DNA from 3 places in the Paenibacillus sp. IHB B 3084 genome. Region 3 is predicted to be linked to each of the others. Evidence: a T-box and tRNA genes for the amino acid it is inferred to sense, from the RefSeq annotation. Region 3 holds a T-box; the other regions hold tRNA genes.
What was found. A T-box is a leader RNA that pairs with one kind of tRNA and senses whether it is charged. The one in region 3 lies ahead of leuS (leucine--tRNA ligase), so its partner is inferred to be a tRNA-Leu.
Positions count from the first base shown of each region.

Region 1: it encodes a tRNA-Leu, which carries the amino acid that the T-box ahead of leuS (leucine--tRNA ligase) is inferred to sense. The anticodon was not compared.
Region 2: it encodes a tRNA-Leu, which carries the amino acid that the T-box ahead of leuS (leucine--tRNA ligase) is inferred to sense. The anticodon was not compared.

Region 1 is NZ_CP013203.1:589,043-597,067, reverse strand. It holds gene htpG (molecular chaperone HtpG) at 1-61, shown strand, start outside; gene ASL14_RS02790 (saccharopine dehydrogenase family protein) at 486-1,685, shown strand; gene nspC (carboxynorspermidine decarboxylase) at 1,694-2,833, shown strand; gene ASL14_RS02780 (hypothetical protein) at 3,022-3,516, opposite strand; gene ASL14_RS02775 (hypothetical protein) at 3,941-4,456, shown strand; gene ASL14_RS02770 (GNAT family N-acetyltransferase) at 4,534-5,040, shown strand; gene ASL14_RS02765 (GNAT family N-acetyltransferase) at 5,138-5,581, opposite strand; tRNA gene ASL14_RS02760 (tRNA-Leu) at 5,962-6,046, shown strand; gene ASL14_RS02755 (NAD(P)H-dependent oxidoreductase) at 6,191-6,715, opposite strand; gene ASL14_RS02750 (winged helix-turn-helix transcriptional regulator) at 6,916-7,272, shown strand; gene fabV (enoyl-ACP reductase FabV) at 7,489-8,025, shown strand, end outside.
Region 2 is NZ_CP013203.1:1,099,657-1,107,681, reverse strand. It holds gene ASL14_RS05180 (helix-turn-helix domain-containing protein) at 1-159, shown strand, start outside; gene ASL14_RS05175 (XRE family transcriptional regulator) at 287-508, opposite strand; gene ASL14_RS29050 (hypothetical protein) at 706-831, shown strand; gene ASL14_RS05170 (urease accessory protein UreF) at 870-1,550, opposite strand; tRNA gene ASL14_RS05165 (tRNA-Leu) at 1,815-1,897, shown strand; gene ASL14_RS05160 (glutathione peroxidase) at 2,046-2,522, opposite strand; cyclic di-AMP (ydaO/yuaA leader) riboswitch at 2,987-3,162, shown strand; gene ASL14_RS05155 (hypothetical protein) at 3,277-3,672, shown strand; gene kdpF (K(+)-transporting ATPase subunit F) at 3,885-3,962, shown strand; gene kdpA (potassium-transporting ATPase subunit KdpA) at 4,113-5,789, shown strand; gene kdpB (potassium-transporting ATPase subunit KdpB) at 5,842-7,872, shown strand; gene kdpC (potassium-transporting ATPase subunit KdpC) at 7,931-8,025, shown strand, end outside.
Region 3 is NZ_CP013203.1:4,604,819-4,612,843, reverse strand. It holds gene comER (late competence protein ComER) at 117-962, shown strand; gene leuS (leucine--tRNA ligase) at 943-3,381, opposite strand; T-box leader at 3,442-3,699, opposite strand; gene ASL14_RS21635 (tautomerase family protein) at 3,874-4,260, shown strand; gene ASL14_RS21630 (class I SAM-dependent DNA methyltransferase) at 4,347-5,120, opposite strand; gene ASL14_RS21625 (CvfB family protein) at 5,123-6,031, opposite strand; gene rsfS (ribosome silencing factor) at 6,028-6,375, opposite strand; gene yqeK (bis(5'-nucleosyl)-tetraphosphatase (symmetrical) YqeK) at 6,372-6,968, opposite strand; gene nadD (nicotinate-nucleotide adenylyltransferase) at 6,952-7,542, opposite strand; gene yhbY (ribosome assembly RNA-binding protein YhbY) at 7,561-7,857, opposite strand; gene aroE (shikimate dehydrogenase) at 7,925-8,025, opposite strand, start outside.

The DNA of each region.
Region 1 (8,025 bases), 1.5 Mb from region 3:
AGGCTTGCCACTGCAAGACCCGGTTGAATTCACCAACGATATTTGCAAAATCATGGTTTAATAAGGTTTAGTTTTGTTTTAGTTTTATAGAGAGCCGTTCCCGCATCGGGGGCGGCTTTATTCATGATAAACAATCCTACAGTACCAGCCAATCATTTTACCACCCTCTGAATCTTCTTCATAGGAATTGGCGGGGTGGCCTTTTTAATAGAAATAAGATAATATTAACTCTTTAAGGCTGTTTACCTGGAATGCAAAAAAACTTCCGGTAAACGTGTACTGACTTCCTTGGAACGCCTTGGGAGGGGCTTTTATGGCGTTTTCATGCCTGAATTTGGGATTTGTAAAATTTTTGTGACATAGCCGTGTGAATTTTTACACTGCAAATTATCGTTTTTCTTGATTATTTGGTGGGATGTCTTTATAATCATTTTGTTTGCAAGAATGATTAGCGATTAGCGTATGGAATAAGGAGGTTATTTATTTTGGGAAAAGCATTGATTATTGGCGCCGGTGGCGTGGCCAGCGTTGTGGTGCATAAATGTTGCCAAAACCCAGATGTATTTGAAGAAATTTGTATCGCAAGCAGAACTGTTGAGAAATGCGATGCGCTTAAAGAAAAGCTGGGTGGAGGCCGTACGAAGATACAAACGGCTCAGCTGGATGCTGACAACACCGACATGGTCATTGACCTGATTCGAAGCTTTCAACCGGATGTAGTTATCAATGTGGCTCTCCCTTATCAGGATTTGACGATTATGGATGCTTGCCTTGAGACAGGCGTTCATTACGTTGATACGGCGAATTATGAACCGCCGGATACGCCGAAGTTTGAATACAGCTGGCAATGGGCCTACAAAGAAAGATTCGAAAAAGCGGGCATTACAGCTCTGCTGGGCAGCGGTTTTGATCCAGGCGTGACTGGAGTATTTACGGCTTATGCTCAAAAGCATTATTTTGATGAAATTCATACGATTGATATTGTAGATGCGAATGCAGGGGACCACGGATATCCTTTTGCAACTAACTTTAATCCGGAAATTAATATTCGGGAAATTACGGCGAAGGGCCGTTACTTTGAAAATGGAGAGTGGATTGAAACTGAGCCGCTTTCCGAGAAAAAGGTATACGACCTTCCTGAAATCGGACCGAAAAACATATATCTTTTGTACCATGAAGAACTGGAATCTCTTGCAGTAAACATTAAAGGTGTGAAAAAAATCCGTTTCTGGATGACTTTCTCGGACAACTACCTGAATCATTTGAACGTGCTTCAAAACGTAGGTATGACTTCTATCGAGCCTATTGATTACGAAGGACAACAAATCATTCCATTGCAGTTCCTGAAAGCCATTTTGCCAGACCCGGCTTCCCTCGGACCTAGAACCAAGGGTAAAACGAACATTGGATGTATCATTCAGGGTATTAAAGACGGAAAACCAAAAACGTATTATGTATACAATGTGTGTGATCATGAGGAATGCTATGCAGAGGTTGGCTCCCAAGCCATTTCCTACACGACAGGTGTTCCTGCCATGATCGGCGCAATGCTTATCATTAAAGGCATCTGGAAAAAACCAGGCGTATACAACGTTGAGGAATTTGATCCAGATCCATTCATGGAAGCACTGAATAAACACGGATTGCCATGGCAAGAGAGCTTTACGCCAACGTTGCTTGATTGAGGCCTGTGATGAATATTGATATTAGCGGACTTCCATCACCTTGTTACCTTGTTGACGAAAGACTTCTTGTGAAAAACCTTGAGGTTTTAAATTCTGTTCAAGAGCGAACAGGCTGCAACATTTTGCTTGCTCTTAAGGGATTTTCGATGTTTTCGACCTTTCCTCTGGTTGGCAAATATTTAAAAGGCGTAACCTCCAGTTCGTTGTTCGAGGCGAGACTGGGTCGCGAAAAAATGGACAAGGAGGTCCACGTATACGCACCAGCTTATGTTGACAGTGAATTTGACGAGCTACTGGAGTATGTTGACCACGTCGTTTTCAACTCCTTCGATCAATTGAAACGGTTCAAAAGTAAGGTGCAAGGCGTGACTTCCAAAAAGATAGAAATTGGAATTCGGGTCAATCCGGAATATTCGGAAATCGAAACTCCGCTGTATGATCCTTGCTACAACAACTCCAGAATGGGTGTGACCTTGGCTAACTTTAGACCTGAGGATCTGGATGGCGTGGACGGTATTCATTTTCATACGATGTGTGAACAGAATTCCGACACGCTGGAGCGCACCATTAAAGTCGTGGATGAGAAATTCGGGCCATACATTAAGAACATGAAATGGCTTAATTTTGGCGGCGGTCACCATATTACCAGAGAAGACTATGATCTGGACACGCTGGTACGCTGCATCCAATATTTTCAGGATAAATATGGTGTACAGGTTTACCTGGAGCCGGGCGAAGCTATCGCTTTGAATACCGGTTATCTGGTTGCTACAGTCCTGGATACGATGAAAAACGGAATGGATATTGCGATTCTGGATACTTCGGCTGAGTGTCATATGCCCGATGTGCTGGCTATGCCATATCGCCCGAATATCATTGATGCAGGTAAGCCTGGTGAGTATGCGCACACCTACAGACTCGGTGGCCTTACCTGCCTGGCCGGAGATGTAATTGGAGACTACTCCTTTAAAGAGCCATTGAAGCCGGGAGACAAGCTTGTATTCTGCGACATGGCCCATTACACGATGGTCAAAAACCACATGTTCAACGGAGTCAACCTGCCAGCCATCGCCAGCTACAATGACGAAGAAGGCATTAAGGTGATCCGCCAGTTCTCCTACGAGGACTTTAGCTCGCGTTTGTCGTAAGATATGGATAGTGTGAAATAACTGAGTGTATCGATTGGAATGACTGAACTACAAAAGCCTCGCCCCTTGAGATGGGGGCGAGGCTTTTTGGCGTAGTTAGAGATTTTTTTGATTTTTATACTTGCCTTTTGTATGTTTATACTAGTACGACAGTAGGCATGAAGTAAGGTTGATCAGTCGGTTTTTATTTAATCTACAATTCTAGAAGAAAGTTTATACCAGAATACATGTCCTCCTAGTTGAAGGCCCGGTGAATCAACAGCTAGGTAGTATTCCTGATCGCCATCAAGCGCTTTTGTTAAAAAGTATTGACCGTCTCTTGAACGTTTAATTCTTTTTCCAGTGCTATCGTAAAGAGTTAGTTCCAACCACCCATCGGAATACTTATCACCCTCAATTACAAATTCAACTGTACCTGCTTCAAAAGACTTGAATTTAAAAACATCGTAGCCTTCCCAGGTTCCGTTTATGCTTTCTCCTAAGGTTCCAATAACAGAATCTCCTATTAGCTGGTAGTTAGCTTCTTCAAAACTGTCATTTGGTTCCTGTTCATTTCCAGTAAGGGTAGAGGCAGTATTTAGTTGCTTGTTTGGTACAGGATTTGCTTCTTCGGCTAAAGCGACACTGGCAGTAGTACTCAGCATTAGTGTAAGACCTAATGAAGCTAACAACGTTTTTCTCATGAATAGACTTCCTCTCTTTTTGGGACTTATATTCATTTATATGAATATATTAGTAATTAAGTCGATTTTATTGTATACTATTTACCAGTAAATTGGAACAATAAAAAGGAATATATATCAATAAAATGAATAAAATAGAATATTTTGTTACAAAGGTGTATTTCTTTCATCTCTCAGGAGTAGAATCTAAGGAAGTTCTGTAGAAAAGGACATGAAGTATGTACTAACAGCTCAAAACAGAATACATAATCGGAATAAATAATTTTAAGTATGGGTAGAGAGCTTATTGTTGAAGTAGCTTTTTTTCTGGAAAACAGGTAAGTTTCTTGGCTGCCAACATTTATGATATACTCATTGGATTGGAAACCTATTGAAATGTTAAATGGATGAATCATATGGAATGACAGGCAGAGGTGAAATGAATATGTTCGACCCGACGGTTTTTGATAATTTAAAAGTAGCTATGGAAAATGCAGTATATGATCTGGATAATCTGGATTCACGTATTGAAATCACGCAACGGATCGACCGATTGGAAATGTCCGTGATGTCGCGTGAATTCGCTATACAGTTCAGGCTGACGAAACGACCCGGTGTGACAGCAGAAATTCGCTTAAAGGCAGATTTAAACAACTTGGCTGCGGAAATTTTGGAGATTGAGGATCATACCCCCGGATGTGTGCTGCTGCTCAGATTCTATATGGAGGTTAGTAAGGTTGAAACACAATGCAGCCAGATTGAAGATATATTGATGCAGATTTGGAAGCCGGATCTTAGGCCGGTCCAAACGCTCAGCTTTGTTCACGGGGAGAAGGCAGCTACATACCAAAATAAGATTGAACTTCAATTTTCCAGACAAATTAATGAAGATCAGATGGAGGATATCCCGGAGCTATTGGAGCATATTTTGCTGACGCTTACGGAATTACACAAGGTATGAAAATTGATTTCAACGATTTGGTCAGATTGAATTGAACTGGAAAGGGAAGTTAGAATTAAAGGAGCAGGGAATATAAAATGAATGAACTTGAATTTTCACAAGTGTATGCGATTATGGAAGCCTCTTTTCCTGAAACGGAATGTAGAATCTTTGCGTCGCAAAAGGCACTGCTTACTCATCCTAGCTATCACTTAATCACTGAAAAGAATGAGCAAGGGCATACGATCGCTTTTCTGGCGGGCTGGGAATTTACACATTTTCGGTTTGTAGAGCATATTGCGGTAGATCAGGCTATACGTGGTGGCGGGTTAGGTAAAAAGCTCATGAGCAGATTTATTACACAGTCCGATAAACCGGTAGTGCTGGAGGTTGAGCCACCTGAGGATGAATGGACTCAGAGAAGAATTGGTTTTTACGAACGCTTGGGATTCCATCTCAACGATTTTGAGTATGTACAGCCTCCTTTGAGGGAAGGGCAGTCCGATCTGAGGCTTCAAATTATGAGTTATCCGTGTGCGCTGACAGAGCAGGATTTTGCTCCATTTAGACAAATTTTATATACCGAGGTTTACGGGCTGAAATGAGAGAACATATTTAATTAGTGTATATAAAAATGTAAAAGGCTCTGTTTTTGCCGTATTCATACGGGAGCAGAGCCTTGTTTCATTGAGACAGCGTAACTTAATGATGGCTGTGTCTTGTCCAAACCATTACAAATTCCTTTTCACGCGTTTCTGGATCAACGGATTCCTCTTGAATGATAAAGCTATTTTTGGTATAAAAGTTAAATGCCTTCGTGTTGGACTGGTACACTTTCAATCGGATCTGATCATGTTGCTTCTTAACCCATTCTAGTAGTAACTTGCCATAGCCTTTTCGTTGGGAACCTACTCGTATAAATAAGGCCGTCAAATATCCATCTATCATGGAAACGAAGCCACCAATAGTGTGATCGTCCTGTATAATAACGTAGTTTTGAGCTAGAGGAAGGTATTTGTCCTCCATTTGTCCAACCTGTGATGTCCAATATTGTGGATCAATAAAATGATGGGCCTCAACGGAAGCTTCCAGCCATATAGAGGTTAATTCTTTAAACTCTTTCACTTTCCCTGGTCGAATAGACATAGAGTGACCTCTTTTCCCAGTATGTAATTGGGTTACGATAGTATGATGTTTAACATAAAAAAGACCGTCCGTAGACGGCCTTTTTACCCGTGGCGCTTATTTAAAGCTTTGATCCGTATCCCGCGCCTCCGTCATCTCTGAGAATTAGAGAATGGCGGACCGGGTAAGGGATACGTTCAACATCTGATTACTAATGTTGACGCACCTCCTTTCCTGATGCGTTCATCTTACCATATATGGTGTTTGACATCCAGTTATTTTCGTATGTTTTCAGGAAAAATTTATAGAGAATATTATATAAAAATAACTTGATTTTATGGTTCATGGGAGATATAATCTTAATTACGATGATTGAAAAACATTGTATGAATACATAATATGCGGTCGTGGCGGAATTGGCAGACGCGCACGGTTCAGGTCCGTGTGGGCTAACCCCCCGTGGAGGTTCGAGTCCTCTCGACCGCATCTTACCCTAACAATTACAGGTTCTTGGATTGGCTGGATGCCACCAAGAGCCTGTTTTCATATGGTCAAGAAGCTCCGTGTGTTGCTCATCTCCTGGTGAACGGCATTTATGGCCATGTTATCAGAAATAAATAATCATTCTATTTACTGGAATATATATTTAATATAGTCTTTTGCACTCTGATCAATTTCTTCATCGCTCGCTTGAAATGAGGCTCCAAAGACAGCAAAATAGGGTAATGATATTGCACCAACATGTACTGCGCTGGCTTTAAAAGGTGTTATAACTTCATCTACAGTAAACGTAACGGAACCAGTAGGTAAATAATTTTCTTTTTTATCGCCAATGGACACTGCTATCCCTAGCTTCTTTCCTTTTAGCTTATTACCTTTTGAACCATAAGCCCATCCATGAGTAAAGACATCATCCATCCATTTTTTTAATAAAGGCGGGTAACTATACCAATATAAAGGGAATTGAAATATTACATTGTTGTATGCTTCAAGTAACTTTTGCTCTTTCAAGACATCAATGCTCCAGTTTGGATACTCTTTATAAATCTCGTGAATTGTAATTTCATGGGTATATTGAAGTAATTCTTGTTTCCATCTTTTATTTACTCTAGAATCTTCAATATTCGGATGAGCTAAAATAACAAGAGTTTTCATAATAAATCACCTTTCTTGCGTAACATATTTTGCTTTTTGTAGATACTTATATTATTATTCTGTACGCTTCAAAAAAAGTAAATACACACAATAAAGTAATATAGTTACTTGAAAGTGTGCATTGGACTTAGAGTGAAGATATGCGATTATAAAAATAATTAGATAAACTTTGTTATTTTTAGCGTTGAAGAGGTGGTACTATGAAACAATATAATTTAGGCATAGAAGCAACACTTGAGATCATCGGAGGTAAATGGAAATCATTAATCATATGTTTATTAATGTCTGGTAGAAAAAGGACAAGTGAATTACAGCGTAGTATTCCAGGCATTTCTCAAAAGGTTCTTATACAGCAACTTCGTGAACTTGAAAAGGATGGTATCATAGGCAGGCATGTGTATAATCAAATGCCTCCAAAAGTGGAGTATTATATAACGGAATATGGAATTACAGCAAATGAAATTATTGACTTAATGTGTTCTTGGGGTAGAGCTAATATCAAAATAAGACAACAGCAAGGAGAAGATGTGATGCTGTTAGAAAATGATTCAAAATGAATAGTTGATTAAAAGAGCGTTGTAGACTGTGATGTTTACGGCGGTTTTCTTTTTTTCGTAGAGTTGGCAGTTTCGGGATATCTGTTGTAGCAGCATATTCCTCAGTTACCTTCAAGTACTATGCTTTGTGTTGAGCCGCAAGCTAGTTTACTATATAGTTATGACTGGACCATTCCATCTATATTAAATCAATGTCTAAGTAGGGGGACCCTTGCAATGATTATTAAACCGAAAATCCGTGGCTTTATCTGTACTACTGCACACCCGGGAGGATGTGCGGCTCATGTGAATCGTCAGATCGACTACATTAAAGACAGCACGTCAATACAAGGAGCTAAAAAGGTACTTGTAATCGGAGCATCTACTGGATATGGGCTTGCTTCCCGTATTGCTGCGAGCTTCGGTATGGGGGCGGATACCATAGGTGTATCCTATGAACGTCCCGCTTCAGAGGGGCGCACGGCTTCAGCAGGCTGGTATAACACTGTAGCCTTTGAAAGAGCGGCCAGAGCGGCTGGCTACATAGCAGAAAGCATTAATGGAGACGCTTTTTCCCATGAAATCAAGCAGGAGACGTTGAAACTGGTTAAGGAAAAGCTGGGCAAGGTAGATCTGATTGTGTATAGTGTCGCCTCACCACGACGGACGCATCCCGATACGGGTGAAACCTTCAACTCCGTTCTCAAGCCCATCGGGCAGCCTTTTTCTAATAAAACGGTGAATACCAATACAGGTGTCGTATCAGAGATTACG
Region 2 (8,025 bases), 2.0 Mb from region 3:
CAGGAGCAGAAGGCTGCTTATTTTTTTGGAGTGATGGGGCCATTGAATTGCCAGGCAGAGGATCTGGATACAGAAGAACAGGATTTCATATTAGAATATGTGGAATTTGCGAAATATCGTAAGCAAAAAGGTGAGAATGACAAAACACAGCCTGAATGATCTTCTCGCTAAAGATCACTCAGGTTGAAAACCCGTAAAACGGACCGACGGGTTCGATTGACGAGTTTATTTGGGTTGCCGATGTTATAGCATGCCGCATGCTTGGGGGACGCTCACATCGTTGGTTTCAGAGTGGTGATGCCTCCTTATAATCGTTATCGTCGATGTTGAGGATTGCAGCAACTTGTTTTCTGTACCTTTGTGCTTTGCGGGTGCCGTGAATCAGATTGGACAAGCGTGAAGGCGGGATGTTATGCGTTTCACAAAATGTTTTCTGATCCAGTCGAAGTTCGACAAGCCTTTGTTTGATGGCCCACCCTAAGGAGGTGACAGGCATTTTGTTGTTCAAGTGAAATCGCCCCTTACGGATTCTTGCGGAATAATTGGTGTGTTATAATAATCATCAGTAAACATGTTAGAATTAACCATCTAAAACTATGATACACGTTTATACGTGTTTTTACAATCTAAAATACGTAATTGAGATAAATTTATTACTTATTTAAGTGATAAATGGTTTGAATAATCCATCCGGAGCCTGTAAATGTGAGAAATGTCAGTTGTAATCTGGATAAAAAAAGCACTCTGCCACTGAAAAAAGTGGTGGAAGTGCTTTTGGTGTTGTGCTGGAAGGGTGAAAACAGGCATCAGGGGGATGCTGGAGGCGTATAATGGGGACAGACGAAGGAATTAGTCGAATCTTACCCGCGCTAGTGGTTGCTGCTCATATAGGGTGGCTGCGTAATGTAGGAGTTGGACCAGTGTCTTTGCAGAAGGCGACGCTGAAATGCGGTTGGCTCAGTCTCAGGGGTGTTGAATTGTTTCCATGCGTCTAGAAGCTCGTTGGTCATTCGTTGAATAACAGGATTTTTTTCCTCATAAGGAGGATGGAGTAGTTTGGAAGCATCTTCGACACAGAAGGACACTGCCGCGGCAAGGTAGCCGTGAATGGTTTGCTCTACATCATTTCCAAGAGAAACGTTAATCCAGGTATGAACGGTTGCGAGTGTGCCAATCGCATTGTATTGGTTAAGTATAGCTTCGAGCTGGTCGAATTCAAGCCAAGGGTACAAAGCCTTAGCGAGCTTGAGCAGGCGTTGGCCGGATAGGCGTGACTCTTTCATGTGCTGTAGGGAAGAACGCTGGGTGTGCAGCATTTTATCAATAAGAGCGATACGCCAACCATCATTTTGCTGAACAGCGATATAAAGGCTTTTGATAGCCATGCCATCGAGGGATGTGAATTGAGGATGCAGATCGGTGCGTGCATAGTGTTCCAGGTCTTGCAGACAGGTTAAACGACCATTTCGAAACAGCTCCTTTAGCCCGTAGGAACGAGTGAAGCCACCGACAGGCAGGGAAGGGTCCAACAGCAATGCGTAGTTCAGCAAACGATTGCCTTTTTGCAAAGCGGTTCGCCTCCTTAGAGTATAGTTTTTTATGTTATATTAAGTGACTTTAAAAATCAGATTAAGAAAAATTTTAGTGATATTATGTAATATATATTTACACTCAAGATGCTTGTATGTCAAATTAAATATTTTATAGCTTTTATATGTTATATTATATGACTTTAAAAATAATTATTGTATTTATGTTTACAAATAGAATACAAGGGAGTATAATAAATCTGTTGCCTCAAAACATTAGAATTTGCGGTCGTGGTGGAATGGCAGACACGCTATCTTGAGGGGGTAGTGGGCGTACGCCCGTGGAGGTTCGAGTCCTCTCGACCGCATTACATGCAAGACACAGTTAAAAAAGCATCCTGACACGTTTTTGACGTGAAGGGATGCTTTTTTGTTATATCCCTTTTTTCCTAGCCACAGGAGCAGCCGCCTGGTTCGGCTGCTTGTGAACAGTGATGAAGTGGCTTGTAAGCTTTGCTACAAGAGCTTCTCGATATCCCCCGCCAGTTTATCCGGAGTTGTCTGTGGGGCGTAGCGCTTAAATACGTTACCTTCGCGTGTAATTAAAAATTTAGTAAAATTCCATTTGATCGCTTTGGAGCCTAGTACGCCCGGAGCTGTCCGGGTGAGGTAGCGGAATAAAGGGTGTGCCTGATCGCCATTGACATCTGTTTTGGCAAACATCGGGAACGTAACTCCATAGTTAATCTGGCAAAACTCCGAAATGTCCTCGCTGGAACCCGGCTCTTGCTTGGCAAACTGGTTGCTGGGGAACCCCAGGATTTCAAGCCCCTGCTCATGGTACTGGTCATATAGCTCTTGTAGCGCCTTGTATTGAGGGGTTAGCCCGCATTTGCTGGCTGTATTCACGATAAGCAGAACTTTTCCTTCGTATGTGGACAACGGAATCACTTTCCCTTGCAGGGTTTGTGCATCATATTCATAAACGGTCATGGTATCTCTCCTAATTTACTATTTTACAATTAAATTGTAAGCAATTTAACGAGGGGTTGCAAGTCTATAATAGATGTATTGCACTGTCTGAAACTGTAAAATCGTATTTTGTTCAAAACGGCAAATGGCACTGCAAATGGGGCGAATTGCGGTGTTTCTCATCGTAAAAACAGGCTCAATCGGCGTTTATCAGGTGCATACAGCAGTTTTTCTTTCTCTTTTACAAAAAAGGGACAAAAAAGCTCTCCATACGCCAATATTGACATGCCCGTCATTTTCGAAAAGGGATGAAAAACCGAGCTTGAAGGAGCTGGGAGAAGTATATTACAGTTGTAAGCGCTGTTATTCATCTTCTTTGCTCCAAAGACCGATTTATAACCCTGCAGGTGAGCTTTACAGTGTTCCTTGCGCGGGTGTATGATTCAAGACGTAATTTCAAATTAAGTGAATGAAGCAGCAACGAATTGTCTATAGCGCTGAATTTTGCAGTTGCAAAAGCGGGGGAACCAAACGAGATCTATGCGGCTTTTAGAGGGCCGTGTGTCTCATGGGGTGAATTTTCCGGCCAAGTGCCAGAAATAGGGCGACTCTCACGTCCGAATCCGACAGCTAACCTCGTAAGCGTACAGGGAGAGGCAACAAACCGCCGTGTGCAACCATGGTTTATTTTATCATGGTTACGTAAGAAGCCGGAGGAAGCCTTTTTCCTTCGGCTTCTTTTTGTTGTCTTTTTATACCGGGAGAGGAGCTACTGATGGAAGGTCGGCTAATCATTGTCACTGCACCGAATGAATCGGGCAGAAATTTTGTGAAATTGCTTATGTACAAAAAACTGGCGTTTGCGGTTCTGACGAATAGCGCTCAGGAGGAACGACAGCTCAAAAAAATGGGTGTGGAGCATATTGTGCGCATCAATACGATGCAAGCAGGAAAATGGAATTTTCCCAAAAAAGAAATTGGCTGCGTGTATTTGTTTGAGAACAGCTTGAATCTGACGTGCCGTTTTCTGCAAATATGCCGGCCGCTGACATCAGATTCGGTCTATGTCATTACACAAGGCTGTAATCCTCAAGGGATTTATCGAGGTTTGGGAGCAGACCATGTGATCTACACTTTGAATGGAGAGGTGGGTTTCCTGTTGAACGGATAGTCGCTTACGGTATGGATAATATAAATTAATATTTTCGAATTCATTGTATGGTGATTTTACGAGGATGTAAGAATGACGATCTGAGGACCGATACGGGAGGGTATGAACATGATGGATATATACATGCTGCTCGTGATGGCTGTGAGTTATGGAGTGATACTGCTGTTTGTACGCTGGTGTGATGCGCAGACCTCCAAAGGAGGGCGAAAAGGATGATGGTTGTGCTTACGCTTACGGCGATTGTGTTTGTGTATTTAATCTACGCACTCCTGAATCCTGAAAAGTTCTAATCAGGTGAACAGGATCAAGCGGGCGGGGGACAGCAGATCGTGGATGAGACATCAGAGGCAGCGGGTTTTCGCAAACGTGTGCACTCGCCTGGTGCTATGAACCCGTCTGTTGTTCCAAACGCAGGAGCATTTTGAAGGAGGGAATAGATGATGGAGCTGCTGCAAATTGGAATTGTGATTGTGATATTGCTGCTTTTGGTGAAACCAGTGGGCACCTATATATATCATGTATTCTCAAATGAACCGAATCGGACAGATCGGGTGTTTGGCGGAACGGAGAAGCTGATTTATAAGGTTATAGGATTGAAAAAGCTGGAGAGCATGCGTTGGACCACGTACGTTATGAGCTTCATTGCTACGAATGTCGTGCTTGTGGCGATCAGCTATGTGCTGCTGCGCTTGCAGGGACTGCTTCCCGTTAATCCGGCTGGAAATGGCAATATGGAAGCGTCACTTGCTTTTAATACAGTGATCAGCTTTATGACCAATACGAATCTCCAGCATTATAGCGGAGAAAGCGGACTTACGTATTTGACGCAGATGGCGTTCGTTACGATGATGATGTTCACTTCGGCTGCTTCCGGTTTTTCGGTTGCTGCGGCTTTTATGAGAGGATTGACGCGGCGCGGTGAAGGGATGGGCAACTTTTTTCAGGATTTTATCAAAGCGATTATACGGATTTTTCTTCCATTGGCCTTTGTACTTACGCTGGTGCTGGTCGGACTGAAGGTACCGCAGACGCTTCAGTCTACGGCGGATATTACAACGCTGAGCGGAACACAGCAGCAGATTGCTTTGGGACCCGTTGCTTCGATGGAATCGATCAAGCATTTGGGCACGAACGGGGGCGGTTTCTATGGGGCCAACTCGGCGCATCCTTTTGAAAATCCAAATCCCTGGACGAATGTGCTGGAAATTTTGGCGATGTGGGTGATGCCGGCTTCGCTGCCGTATACCTTTGGACTGTTCGCCCGTAATCGCAAGCAGGGCTGGATTATTTTTAGCTCCATGATGGTATTGTTCCTCGTCTTCCTATCCATTACGTATGTGTCAGAGAAAACGGGCAATCCGTTGATTCATGCACTGGGTGTGGATGCTTCTCAGGGAAGCATGGAAGGGAAAGAGGTTCGCTTCGGCATTGGACAATCGGTGTTGTTCACGGCTGTAACGACGGCGGCAACCACTGGCTCGGTGAATAATATGCACGATACGCTGACCCCGCTGGGCGGTATGGCTGCTTTGGGTGAAATGATGCTGAACGTCATTTTCGGCGGTAAGGGCGTCGGGCTGATGAATATGCTGATGTACGCGATTCTGGGTGTGTTTATATGTGGATTGATGGTCGGCAGGACCCCGGAATTTATGGGCAGGAAAATTGAAGGTAAGGAAATGAAGCTGATCGCGATTGCCATTTTGGTACATCCGTTTCTCATTTTGGTGCCGACTGCGCTCGCTTTTATGAGTCATTGGGGGTACGATGCGGTTACAAACCCCGGATATCACGGATTGACTCAGGTGCTATATGAATATGCTTCATCTGCGGCTAATAACGGTTCGGGATTTGAAGGTCTTACGGATAACAACGTATTTTGGAACACGACAACAGGGATTGTTATGTTCTTCGGACGATATGTATCTATAGTTGCACTGTTAGCTGTAGCGGCTTCATTGAATGCCAAAGCACCGACTCCCGTGACGACGGGCACACTTCGCACGGACAACAAGCTGTTTGGGGCGATTTTAATCGGGGTTGTGCTGTTGATCGGCGCGTTGACCTTTTTGCCCGTAATCGTATTGGGGCCTGTGGCTGAATTTCTGACCATGTGAAGAAGATGAACAGGAAGAAGAAAATGAGAATGGATGAACGGGGTGCTTGATCATGAAGGAACAACGCAAACGCATGCTGGACAAAAGCATCTTGAAGCATGCGATCAAGGATAGCTTTATGAAATTAAATCCGATGATCATGATGAAAAATCCTGTCATGTTCGTCGTGGAGATCGGCACATTGGTCGTGCTGCTCATGCTGCTGTTTCCCGGTTATTTTGGAACTGGCAACGAAATGGGCTTTAATCTGGCTGTTTTTATCATCCTGTTGTTCACGTTGCTTTTTGCTAACTTTGCCGAAGCGCTCGCAGAGGGGCGGGGTAAGGCGCAGGCTGCCTCTTTGAAAAAATCCAAGCAGGACACACAAGCCAACAAGCTTGTCGGGGATGAGATTCAGGTGGTCAGCTCGACCGAGCTGCGCAAAGGTGACATTGTGATGGTGTCCCAGGGCGAGATGATTCCGAGTGATGGTGAGGTGATTGAAGGTCTTGCCTCAGTGGATGAATCGGCGATTACGGGAGAATCGGCTCCAGTGATCAAGGAATCAGGTGGTGATTTTTGCTCGGTAACCGGCGGGACGCGCGTGGTCAGTGACCGAATTAAGGTGCGGATTACGACAGAGCCGGGTGAGACGTTCATTGATAAAATGATTTCGCTCGTGGAAGGCGCACAGCGGCAAAAGACGCCGAACGAAATTGCGCTGAATACCCTGTTGATCAGCTTGACGATTATTTTTCTGATCGTGGTGGTGACGCTGGCACCGATTGCCCGTCATTTTAACATTGACCTGCCTGTTCCCGTGCTGATCTCGTTGCTGGTCTGCCTGATTCCTACAACGATTGGAGGACTGTTGTCAGCCATCGGGATTGCCGGTATGGACCGGGTCACCCAGTTTAACGTGCTGGCCATGTCAGGCAAGGCAGTAGAAGCATGCGGGGACATCAACACGATGATTTTGGACAAAACAGGGACAATCACCTTCGGTAACCGGATGGCGAGCCAATTCGTGCCTGTAGGCGGCGTAGAGGAGACAGAGTTAGTGAAGTGGGCTGCGATGAGTTCGATGAAGGATGAGACGCCTGAGGGGCGCTCAGTTCTGGAGTTGATGCGTAAGCAGGAGCACACGCTGGATGAATCCTTGGCAGCAGGCGGGACCTTTATCGAGTTCAAGGCGGAAACCCGGATGAGCGGTCTGGATCTGGCTGATGGACAAAAGGTACGTAAGGGCGCGGTGGACTCTGTCCGGCAGTGGGTACTATCGCAAAACGGCAGCGTTCCAGCCGATCTGGAGGAAAAAGCGAATCAGGTGGCCTCTGAAGGAGGTACGCCGCTGGCTGTCGCGCTGGATGATCGGATATATGGCATTATTTATTTGAAGGACACGGTGAAGCCGGGCATGAAGGAGCGGTTTGATCAGCTCCGGGAAATGGGCATCCGCACGATCATGTGTACCGGGGATAATCCGCTGACAGCCGCGACAATTGCACGGGAAGCGGGTGTGGATGATTTTGTGGCTGAAAGCAAGCCGGAGGACAAAATCGCAGTCATCCGCCGTGAGCAGGAGCTGGGCAAGCTTGTTGCCATGACCGGAGACGGTACGAATGATGCTCCTGCGCTGGCGCAGGCTGACGTCGGGCTGGCCATGAACAGTGGTACGGTCGCAGCCAAGGAAGCCGCCAATATGGTAGACCTGGATTCCGATCCGTCCAAAATTATTGAGGTGGTCGCTATTGGCAAGCAGTTGCTTATGACACGCGGTGCTTTGACAACATTCAGCATCGCGAACGATGTTGCCAAATATTTTGCCATTATTCCGGCGATGTTCATGCTGGCGATTCCGCAAATGAGCGCATTAAACGTGATGGGGCTTGGCTCTCCGCTGTCTGCTATTTTGTCGGCGCTGATCTTCAATGCTGTTATTATTCCGCTTCTGATCCCGCTGGCCATGAAGGGCGTGAAGTATAAGCCCATGAGTTCGGATCGTCTGCTGGGACGGAATTTGCTGATTTACGGTTTGGGTGGTATGGTGGTGCCGTTTGTCGGCATTAAAGCCATTGATTTGCTGGTGCATTTGTGGATTTAACGCAACCTGTGAAGGTGTGCATTTCGGATACTGAATGGAAGCAGAAAGGGTGAGCAACATGAGTGGCTTTTATCGGATGATGTCCGGACGCAGATTTGCTGCACACGAAAAGGCCGGGTCTGCCGGGCAGGGTAATAACAAGCGTCCAGAGAC
Region 3 (8,025 bases):
GGGCACGATCTAATATGCTAAGACATAAAATTCGTCATGTCGGCCAAGACCGGGTGCATACACTAAGAAGAATGACAGCGTCTTTACCGCAAAGTATGAAAGGAGGACGTTGAACGATGAAAGTTGGATTTATCGGGACTGGCAGCATGGGAAGTCTGCTGATTGAATCTTTTATTCATTCCAACGCACTTAAGCCACAGCAAATATCAGCAAGCAATCGAACGTATTCCAAGGTAGCCGAGCTGGCCCGTCGTTATCCAGGATTACATGCTGCCCAAAGTAACCGTGAGACGGCAGCGGATAGCGATATCCTGTTTATCTGCGTGAAGCCGCTGGAATCAAAAGCCGTAACGGATGAAATACGCAACGTCATTACAGAAGAGCAAATCGTCGTTTCTATTACAAGTCCGGTACAGATACGCATCTTAGAGCATTCACTGAAAGCCAAAGTGTCCAAAATTATTCCCAGCATTACCCACCAGGTAGGCAGCGGAGCCTCACTATGCATCCATGGCAGCCGGATTACAGAGGAGGATCGCTCCCTTCTGGAAGAGCTTATGTCCCACATTAGCAGGCCGATTCGGGTTAAAGAATCCCATACGCGTATTACGTCGGATTTTTCCAGCTGTGGCCCTGCTTTCCTGGCCTTTTTTATGGACCAGTGGATTCATGCTGCGGTTCAGGCTACGGGTATAGACCGTACGGAGCTATGCGCCCTCGCCGGTGAAATGATTATCGGCACAGGAAAGCTACTAACGGAGGGCGGAATGACACCAGCCGAGTTGCAGGCGAGGGTAGCAGTTCCCGGAGGTATCACCGCTGAAGCCCTCGCACTGCTGGACATTAGCCTGCGCAGCGTCTTCCCCGAGCTGATACGGGCCACACACAACAAGTATGAGGAGGACATGCAAAAGATAGACGCCTCCTTCGGCTTAAAGCAGATTAACCCGCAACAATATTGACCAGTTTGCCTGGAACAGCAATCACCTTGCGGACCGTTTTACCAGCCAGCGCCTGCTGAACGTTGTCCAGCGACAGCGCGAATGCCTCCATCGCTTTGGCGTCAAGGTCTTTGGCAATCGTCGCACGCTGCACGATTTTACCGTTCACCTGCACCACAATTTCCACTTCTGCATCCACCGTCCATGCTTCATCATAAGCAGGCCAAGCCGCGTAGGTAATGCTTTCGCTGTGTCCCAGCAACTGCCACAGTTCCTCAGTCAGATGCGGTGCAAGCGGCGACAGCATTTGCACGAAGTTTTCCATTGCTGCACGCGGCAGACGGTCTGCTTTGTATGCATCATTGGTAAAAATCATCAGTTGGCTGATCGCCGTATTGAAACGCAGCGCGTCCAGATCCTCGGTTACTTTTTTCAGCGTTTTATGCCAAGTCCGATTGAACTCATCACTGCCGCCTTCATTTGTAATTTTATCGTTCAGGCTGCCATCCTCGGAAACGAACAGGCGCCATACGCGGGACAGAAAACGATGCGCTCCCTCAACCCCGTTTTCGCTCCATGGCTTGGTCGCTTCCAGCGGCCCCATAAACATCTCATAAATGCGCAGCGTATCGGCGCCAAACGTATTCACAATATCGTCAGGGTTGATGACATTACCGCGTGATTTACTCATTTTTTCATTATTGTTGCCCAGAATCATACCCTGGTTGACCAGCTTGTAGAAAGGCTCTTTCGTTTCTACAACACCGATATCATACAGCACCTTGTGCCAGAAACGGGCATACAGCAAGTGAAGAACCGCATGTTCCGCACCGCCGATGTATAGATCCACAGGCAGCCATTCGCGCTGCTTCTCCTTGGATACAGGCTCTTTATCATTGTGCGGATCAATATAGCGCAGGTAATACCAGCAGCTTCCTGCCCATTGCGGCATGGTGTTCGTCTCACGGCGTGCTTTCAAGCCGGTCTCGGGATCAATAGTTTCTACCCAGTCCGTCGCATTCGCCAAAGGAGACTCTCCTGTGCCTGAAGGCTTGATGTTATCCATTTCCGGCAGCACGAGCGGCAGTTGATCCTCAGGAACTGTTTTGATCGTTCCATCTTCCAGATGAATCACCGGAATCGGCTCGCCCCAATAGCGTTGACGGCTGAACAGCCAGTCGCGCAAGCGGTACGTTACTTTGCCTTGCCCTTTACCCTCGGCTTCCAGCCATTCAATCATCTTCGGAATTGCTTCCTCATTCGTAAGTCCATTCAGCGGACCTGAATTGACGTGCGGACCATCCTCGGTGTATGGCTCTTTAGCCACGTCCCCACCTTGGACAACCTCAATGATATTCAGCCCGAATTGCTTCGCAAATTCCCAGTCACGTGTATCGTGACCAGGCACAGCCATAATCGCGCCTGTTCCGTAGCCAGCCAGCACATAGTCGGCGATCCAGATCGGCAGCTTTTCACCGTTCACCGGATTCACCGCGTAAGCGCCTGTGAAGACACCCGTTTTATCCTTTGCCAAATCCGTGCGCTCCAGATCGCTTTTACGGGCAGCTTGTTCACGGTATTGATTGACGGCATCCTTTTGCTCAGGTGTAGTGATAACATCCACCAATTCCTGCTCAGGAGCCAGCACACAGTAGCTTGCGCCGAACAGCGTATCCGGGCGGGTTGTAAATACCGTCAGTTGCTTGTCATGGCCTTCAATTGGAAAATGAACCTCTGCCCCGGTAGACTTGCCGATCCAGTTCCGCTGCATATCCTTAATGCTTTCGGACCAATCCAGCTCCTCCAAATCGTCCAGCAGACGATCCGCATATTCCGTTATTTTCAGCATCCATTGACGCATGGGTTTGCGGATAACCGGATGACCGCCACGCTCACTCTTGCCGTCAATTACTTCTTCATTCGCCAACACCGTTCCCAATGCAGGACACCAGTTTACAGGCACTTCAGCTACATAAGCAAGACCGCGCTTATACAGCTGGATGAAAATCCACTGTGTCCATTTGTAATAATCGGGGTCTGTTGTGCTGATTTCACGATCCCAGTCGTATGAAAAGCCAAGCGATTTGATTTGACGGCGGAAGTTATTAACATTTTTCACCGTAATTTCACGTGGATGCTCTCCCGTATCCAGCGCATGCTGCTCGGCAGGCAGACCGAAGGCGTCCCAACCCATCGGATGCAGTACGTTGTAGCCGCGCATTCTTTTATACCGTGAAACAATATCCGTTGCCGTATATCCTTCCGGGTGGCCTACATGCAGACCAGCTCCAGACGGGTACGGGAACATATCCAAAGCATAAAACTTCGGTTTGCCCGGCTCTTCCCCGGTACGGAACGTTTTGTTCTCATCCCAATATTTCTGCCATTTTGGTTCAATACTTTGCGGTTGATAGCCGTGCTTCGGCTGTGTGTCTGTCATTGTCATTTCCTCCTCAAACGGTATGCAACAAAAAACCTCTGCATCCCGTAGCGTGTCAGCGCTAGGGACGAGAGGTTATATTCCCGTGGTACCACCCTAGTTAGCAGAAAGCGTTCTTCGCCTTCTACTCCCTTTGCACCTGATAACGGAGGTGATCCGATGCGGGTTAATAACAGGGTACAAGCACCTGTATAGGGCATTCCTGCGTTGGGCGCATATCTCCGAGGCGAGTTCACTTTGCACTGTCAACCGGCTTGCACCATCCGCCGGCTCTCTACATGTCCAGACAAAACTACTATTCCTCATCAGCGATTGTTTAACCGTTAATAATGGCACTATTATATTGAAAACCGCGAAAAAAGTCAAATAAGGACTACATTTGGTGCTAAACACCAGCTTCATTTGTTTGCTCCATGACACACGGAGCAAAATGTTTTATAATAACTCCGAACCAGATTGAGATGAGTTGAGATGAGAAAGGTGAGCTGAGATATGGCACAAATTAAAATTTACGGAATAAAAGAAGCCCTGAATCCGATCAAGGAGCAACTTTCAGATGTGATTCATTCCGCTGTGGTGGATGCGTTCCAATATCCCCCCGACAAAAGGTTCCATCGTTTTTTCCCTATGAATCAGGAAGACTTCATATTTGCCCACGATCGCTCGGAGGCATACACCATTATTGAAATTAGTGTGTTTGAAGGCAGAACAACAGAGGCTAAAAAGCACCTCATCCAGCTACTATTCCAAAGTATTAACGATTTAGGCATTGCCCCGCAGGATCTTGAAATCACTATATTTGAGACACCGAAACAGAATTGGGGCATTCGCGGTGTACCGGGTGATGAACTTCAACTGGACTATAAAGTAAACATATAATTTCGAAGCTCTTATGCAGAAAGACGCCCTTCATGTCATCATGAAAAGCGTCTTTCTTTTTCCCATATTCGCTTGATGAAGCTACACTATTTTACAGCAACATAAAATAATCTGGCCGCGTCATCTACTGCTTCTACCCATTCAAAGTCCGCATATACTTTCACATCGCGAAAACCGGCTTTGGACAATTCCGTTTTCATCCAGTCCGGGTCATAGGCACGTTGCACATGAATTTCCTCGAACCGCTGGTATACATCGCGCCCTTCATTTTCTGCTCTCGCAAAAATGCTGAGATGATGCTCAATTTCACAGCGTGGAGCATCCAACGCACAAGTCCAAATATATGAAATGGAGCGCTCATCCAGTACAAAGGGCTGCTCTTCATCATAACGCACAAACGTCTGGGGATGATGTACATCGAACAGAAAGGTTCCGCCAGGCTTAAGACCGGCATACGTTCTGCGAAAAGTAGCAGCAATGTCCTCTTCCTCCAGCAAATAATTCAGACAATCGCAAAAAGAAATGACAGAATCCACAGGCTCCGGTAAATTCCATTCCCGCATATCCTGCTCTATCCAGCGGATGCTGCCCTCACGGAACAAACGCTGTCCTTGCGTAGTCGTTTCCATTTTGCGACGGGCTACTGCCAGCATATCTGAAGACAAGTCGATGCCAGCCACCTCGAAGCCCGAGTTGACCAGTGGAATCGTAATGGAGCCCGTCCCACAGCCTAGCTCTGCCACCGTATGCGGCATACCATGCTGATCCCAGGCCTGCCGAGCAAAACGCAGCCAGTCCGGGTACGGCATGTCCTGCATCAGCTCATCATACACATAGGCAAACTTCCGGTAAGAAGCCATTTTTATTCCCCATTCCCGTCCTTCGGTTCAGGCATTTTCTCCACCAGGTAGGTCCAGTTTTCCTTTTGTGTAACCAGCCCTTCCTTCATCAGCTTGCCCATCGCACGCTTGAAGGCGGATTTACTGATACCGAACCGTTGCTTAATAATATCCGGCGGCGTTGCATCGGAATAAGGCATACCGCCACCCGGGCGCTCTTTCAGAAAAGCAATGAGACGATCTGCATCCTCATCACGGCCCACTTCCTTGCGCGGTGACATTGCCAGATTCACCCGACCGTCTTCACGAACCAGTGTGACCCGTACCTTCACCTCTTCACCCAAACGAAGCATCCGGTTGCGTTCCGAGGAGTGAATCATGCCAATCGCGCCAAAACCAAGCACACCTCCGTCCACCAGGACAAACGTACCCATCTGAAGCGGCTTGTACACCGTCGCCTGCACCCATGTATTTAGCCATGAATCAGGTGCATGGAAGGACAACGGAGCCAGTTCCTGCTCACCCGCCAGCTTCGCCCGCAGTCTGCCCTGCTTATCATGCTCCATGATAGCATACACGTAGTCGCCCACCTGAGGATGCAAATCCCGGTTCTCGGGCAACTCACGAATCGGCAGCAGCAATTGACGACCCAATCCCATTTCCAGAAAACAACCCAGACGCGGATGCACATCCGCCACCTGTAGCTTTGCCAGTTCGCCCAGCGACAGGAACGGTTTTTTCATAGTAGCGGCCAAACGGTCCTCTGTATCGTGAAAAATAAATACTTCCAGCCGTTCTCCAACCTCGATCTCACGTGTCAATTCTGTATAATGCAGCAGTACATCCTGATCGCCGACTGTGAGAAAGTAGCCGAAGGGGGATACCTCACGATCTACCATAATCGTGACATAAGTGCCAGCAATCAGATTCATACCTTCTCCACGACCTTAGCATCCGACCAAAGTCTTTCAATGTTATAATATTCGCGCTCATCACGATGGAAGACATGCACTACGACATCACCCAAGTCCATCAGAACCCAGCGACCGGAATCCATTCCTTCGATCCCTTTGATTGTCGTACCTTCATCATGAGCGCGTTTGCGAATTTCCGTCACAATCGCCTGTACCTGGGTATCCGAATTACCGTGGCAAATTATAAAATAATCTGCGACAGAGGATACCCCCCGCAAGTCAAGGGCTACAATATTCATGGCCTTCTTATCTTCAGCGGCCTCAACCGTAATTTGCATTAATTTCTCATTAGTTATGGTCATTCATGAACCTCCGATTTTCTCTGTTTAAGTTGTTGAATCAGATCATTTCGCGACAGTACCGTCAGCGGAAAAATAACCTTTTTCTTCTCCAGCAGCAGTGAAATCGTGGAATCAAATCCAGCGACAAGACCCTGCTCCAAACTTTTTTTCGCCTGCTTGCGGATGTGCTCGACCCCGGGGAAATCCCGTCCCGGCTCGATGTAATCAGCTAGACACACGACTTTGTCCAGCAAACTCATACCCACACGCCCTGAGGTGTGCCAGCGAATGGCATTCCGTATTTCAAGGTCTTCCACCCCGTAGTCTCTAGAGGCAACGCAATATCCTACCTCAGAATGCCACAGTTGCTTGTCATGCTGTAAAAGCTCCTGGTCACATTCGGGATGATTGCGAATTACTTCCTCCATCTGCTGAACGGGCCAATATTTCGCTACATCATGCAAAATAGCCGCCAATTCGGCCTTATCCGGGTCCGCGCCATACCGCTTGGCAAGCTCCACCGAGGTATGCATGACCCCCAGAGTGTGCTTCCAGCGTTTTTCAGGCATTTGACCGGATACGGCCTCCATCAATTGCTCACGGCTGTACTTCATACAAACCGCCCCTTGTAATGTAGTCATGCACACGATCAGGCACAAGATAACGAATGGAGCGCCCTTCCGCAACACGTTCCCGAATATCCGTCGAAGAAATATCCACCACCGGCATATCCGCCAGCAGCACCTTGTTCTGCAAATAATGCGGCAGTTCATTCAGCGCAAGCTGGAAACCGGGACGCCGGACACCGATAAAACAAATTCGCTGTGCCAGCTCCTCAATCCCCTGCCAATGAGGTAAGTAATTCACCATATCCGCGCCGATGATAAAATAAAAATCCACAGCAGGATGCAGCTCCTGAAGCTCTTTGATCGTGTCAATAGTATAAGATACCCCACCGCGAAGCACTTCAATATCCAACACTTCAAAAGCAGAATGGCCCGCCACCGCTTCACTCGTCATCTCCAGCCGCTCCGTGCCGCTCGCCCCCGCCTGATGCTTGTGCGGAGGGATATGGGAAGGCATGAACCATACATGGTCCAGCGCATAGGCATCCCTTGCCGCTTCTCCAGCCAGCAGATGTCCAATATGAATCGGGTCAAATGTACCGCCCATAATACCGATTTTCATAGTCTTCTCCCCGCGTGCTTATCCTCTAGGCAACTCGATTTGCTTGTTATCACGGGATTCCTTGTACAAAATAATCGTGCTCCCGATGAGCTGTACAAGCTCGGAACCTGTTTCCGTTGCCAGCTCTTCCGCAATTTCATGCTTGTCATCCAGACAGTTGTTCAAAATCTGCACCTTCATCAGCTCGCGCTTTTCAATCGCATCGTTAATATGACGCATAAGATGCTCGTTCGTACCGTTTTTCCCTACTTGAAAAACGGGGTCCAGATGATGCGCCATCGAGCGCAAATACCTTTTTTGTTTACCTGTTAACATGTATAATTAACTCCTTCATAACCACATATGCCATGCGGCAATTCCATAATTTAATGTAAAATCCGACTTACGACAGGCTTCTCAGCACCGCCGCTCTCATTTCATCTACAGCAGGAGCTACGCCCATAAAATACTCAAAAGCCACCGCTCCCTGATACACGAACATGC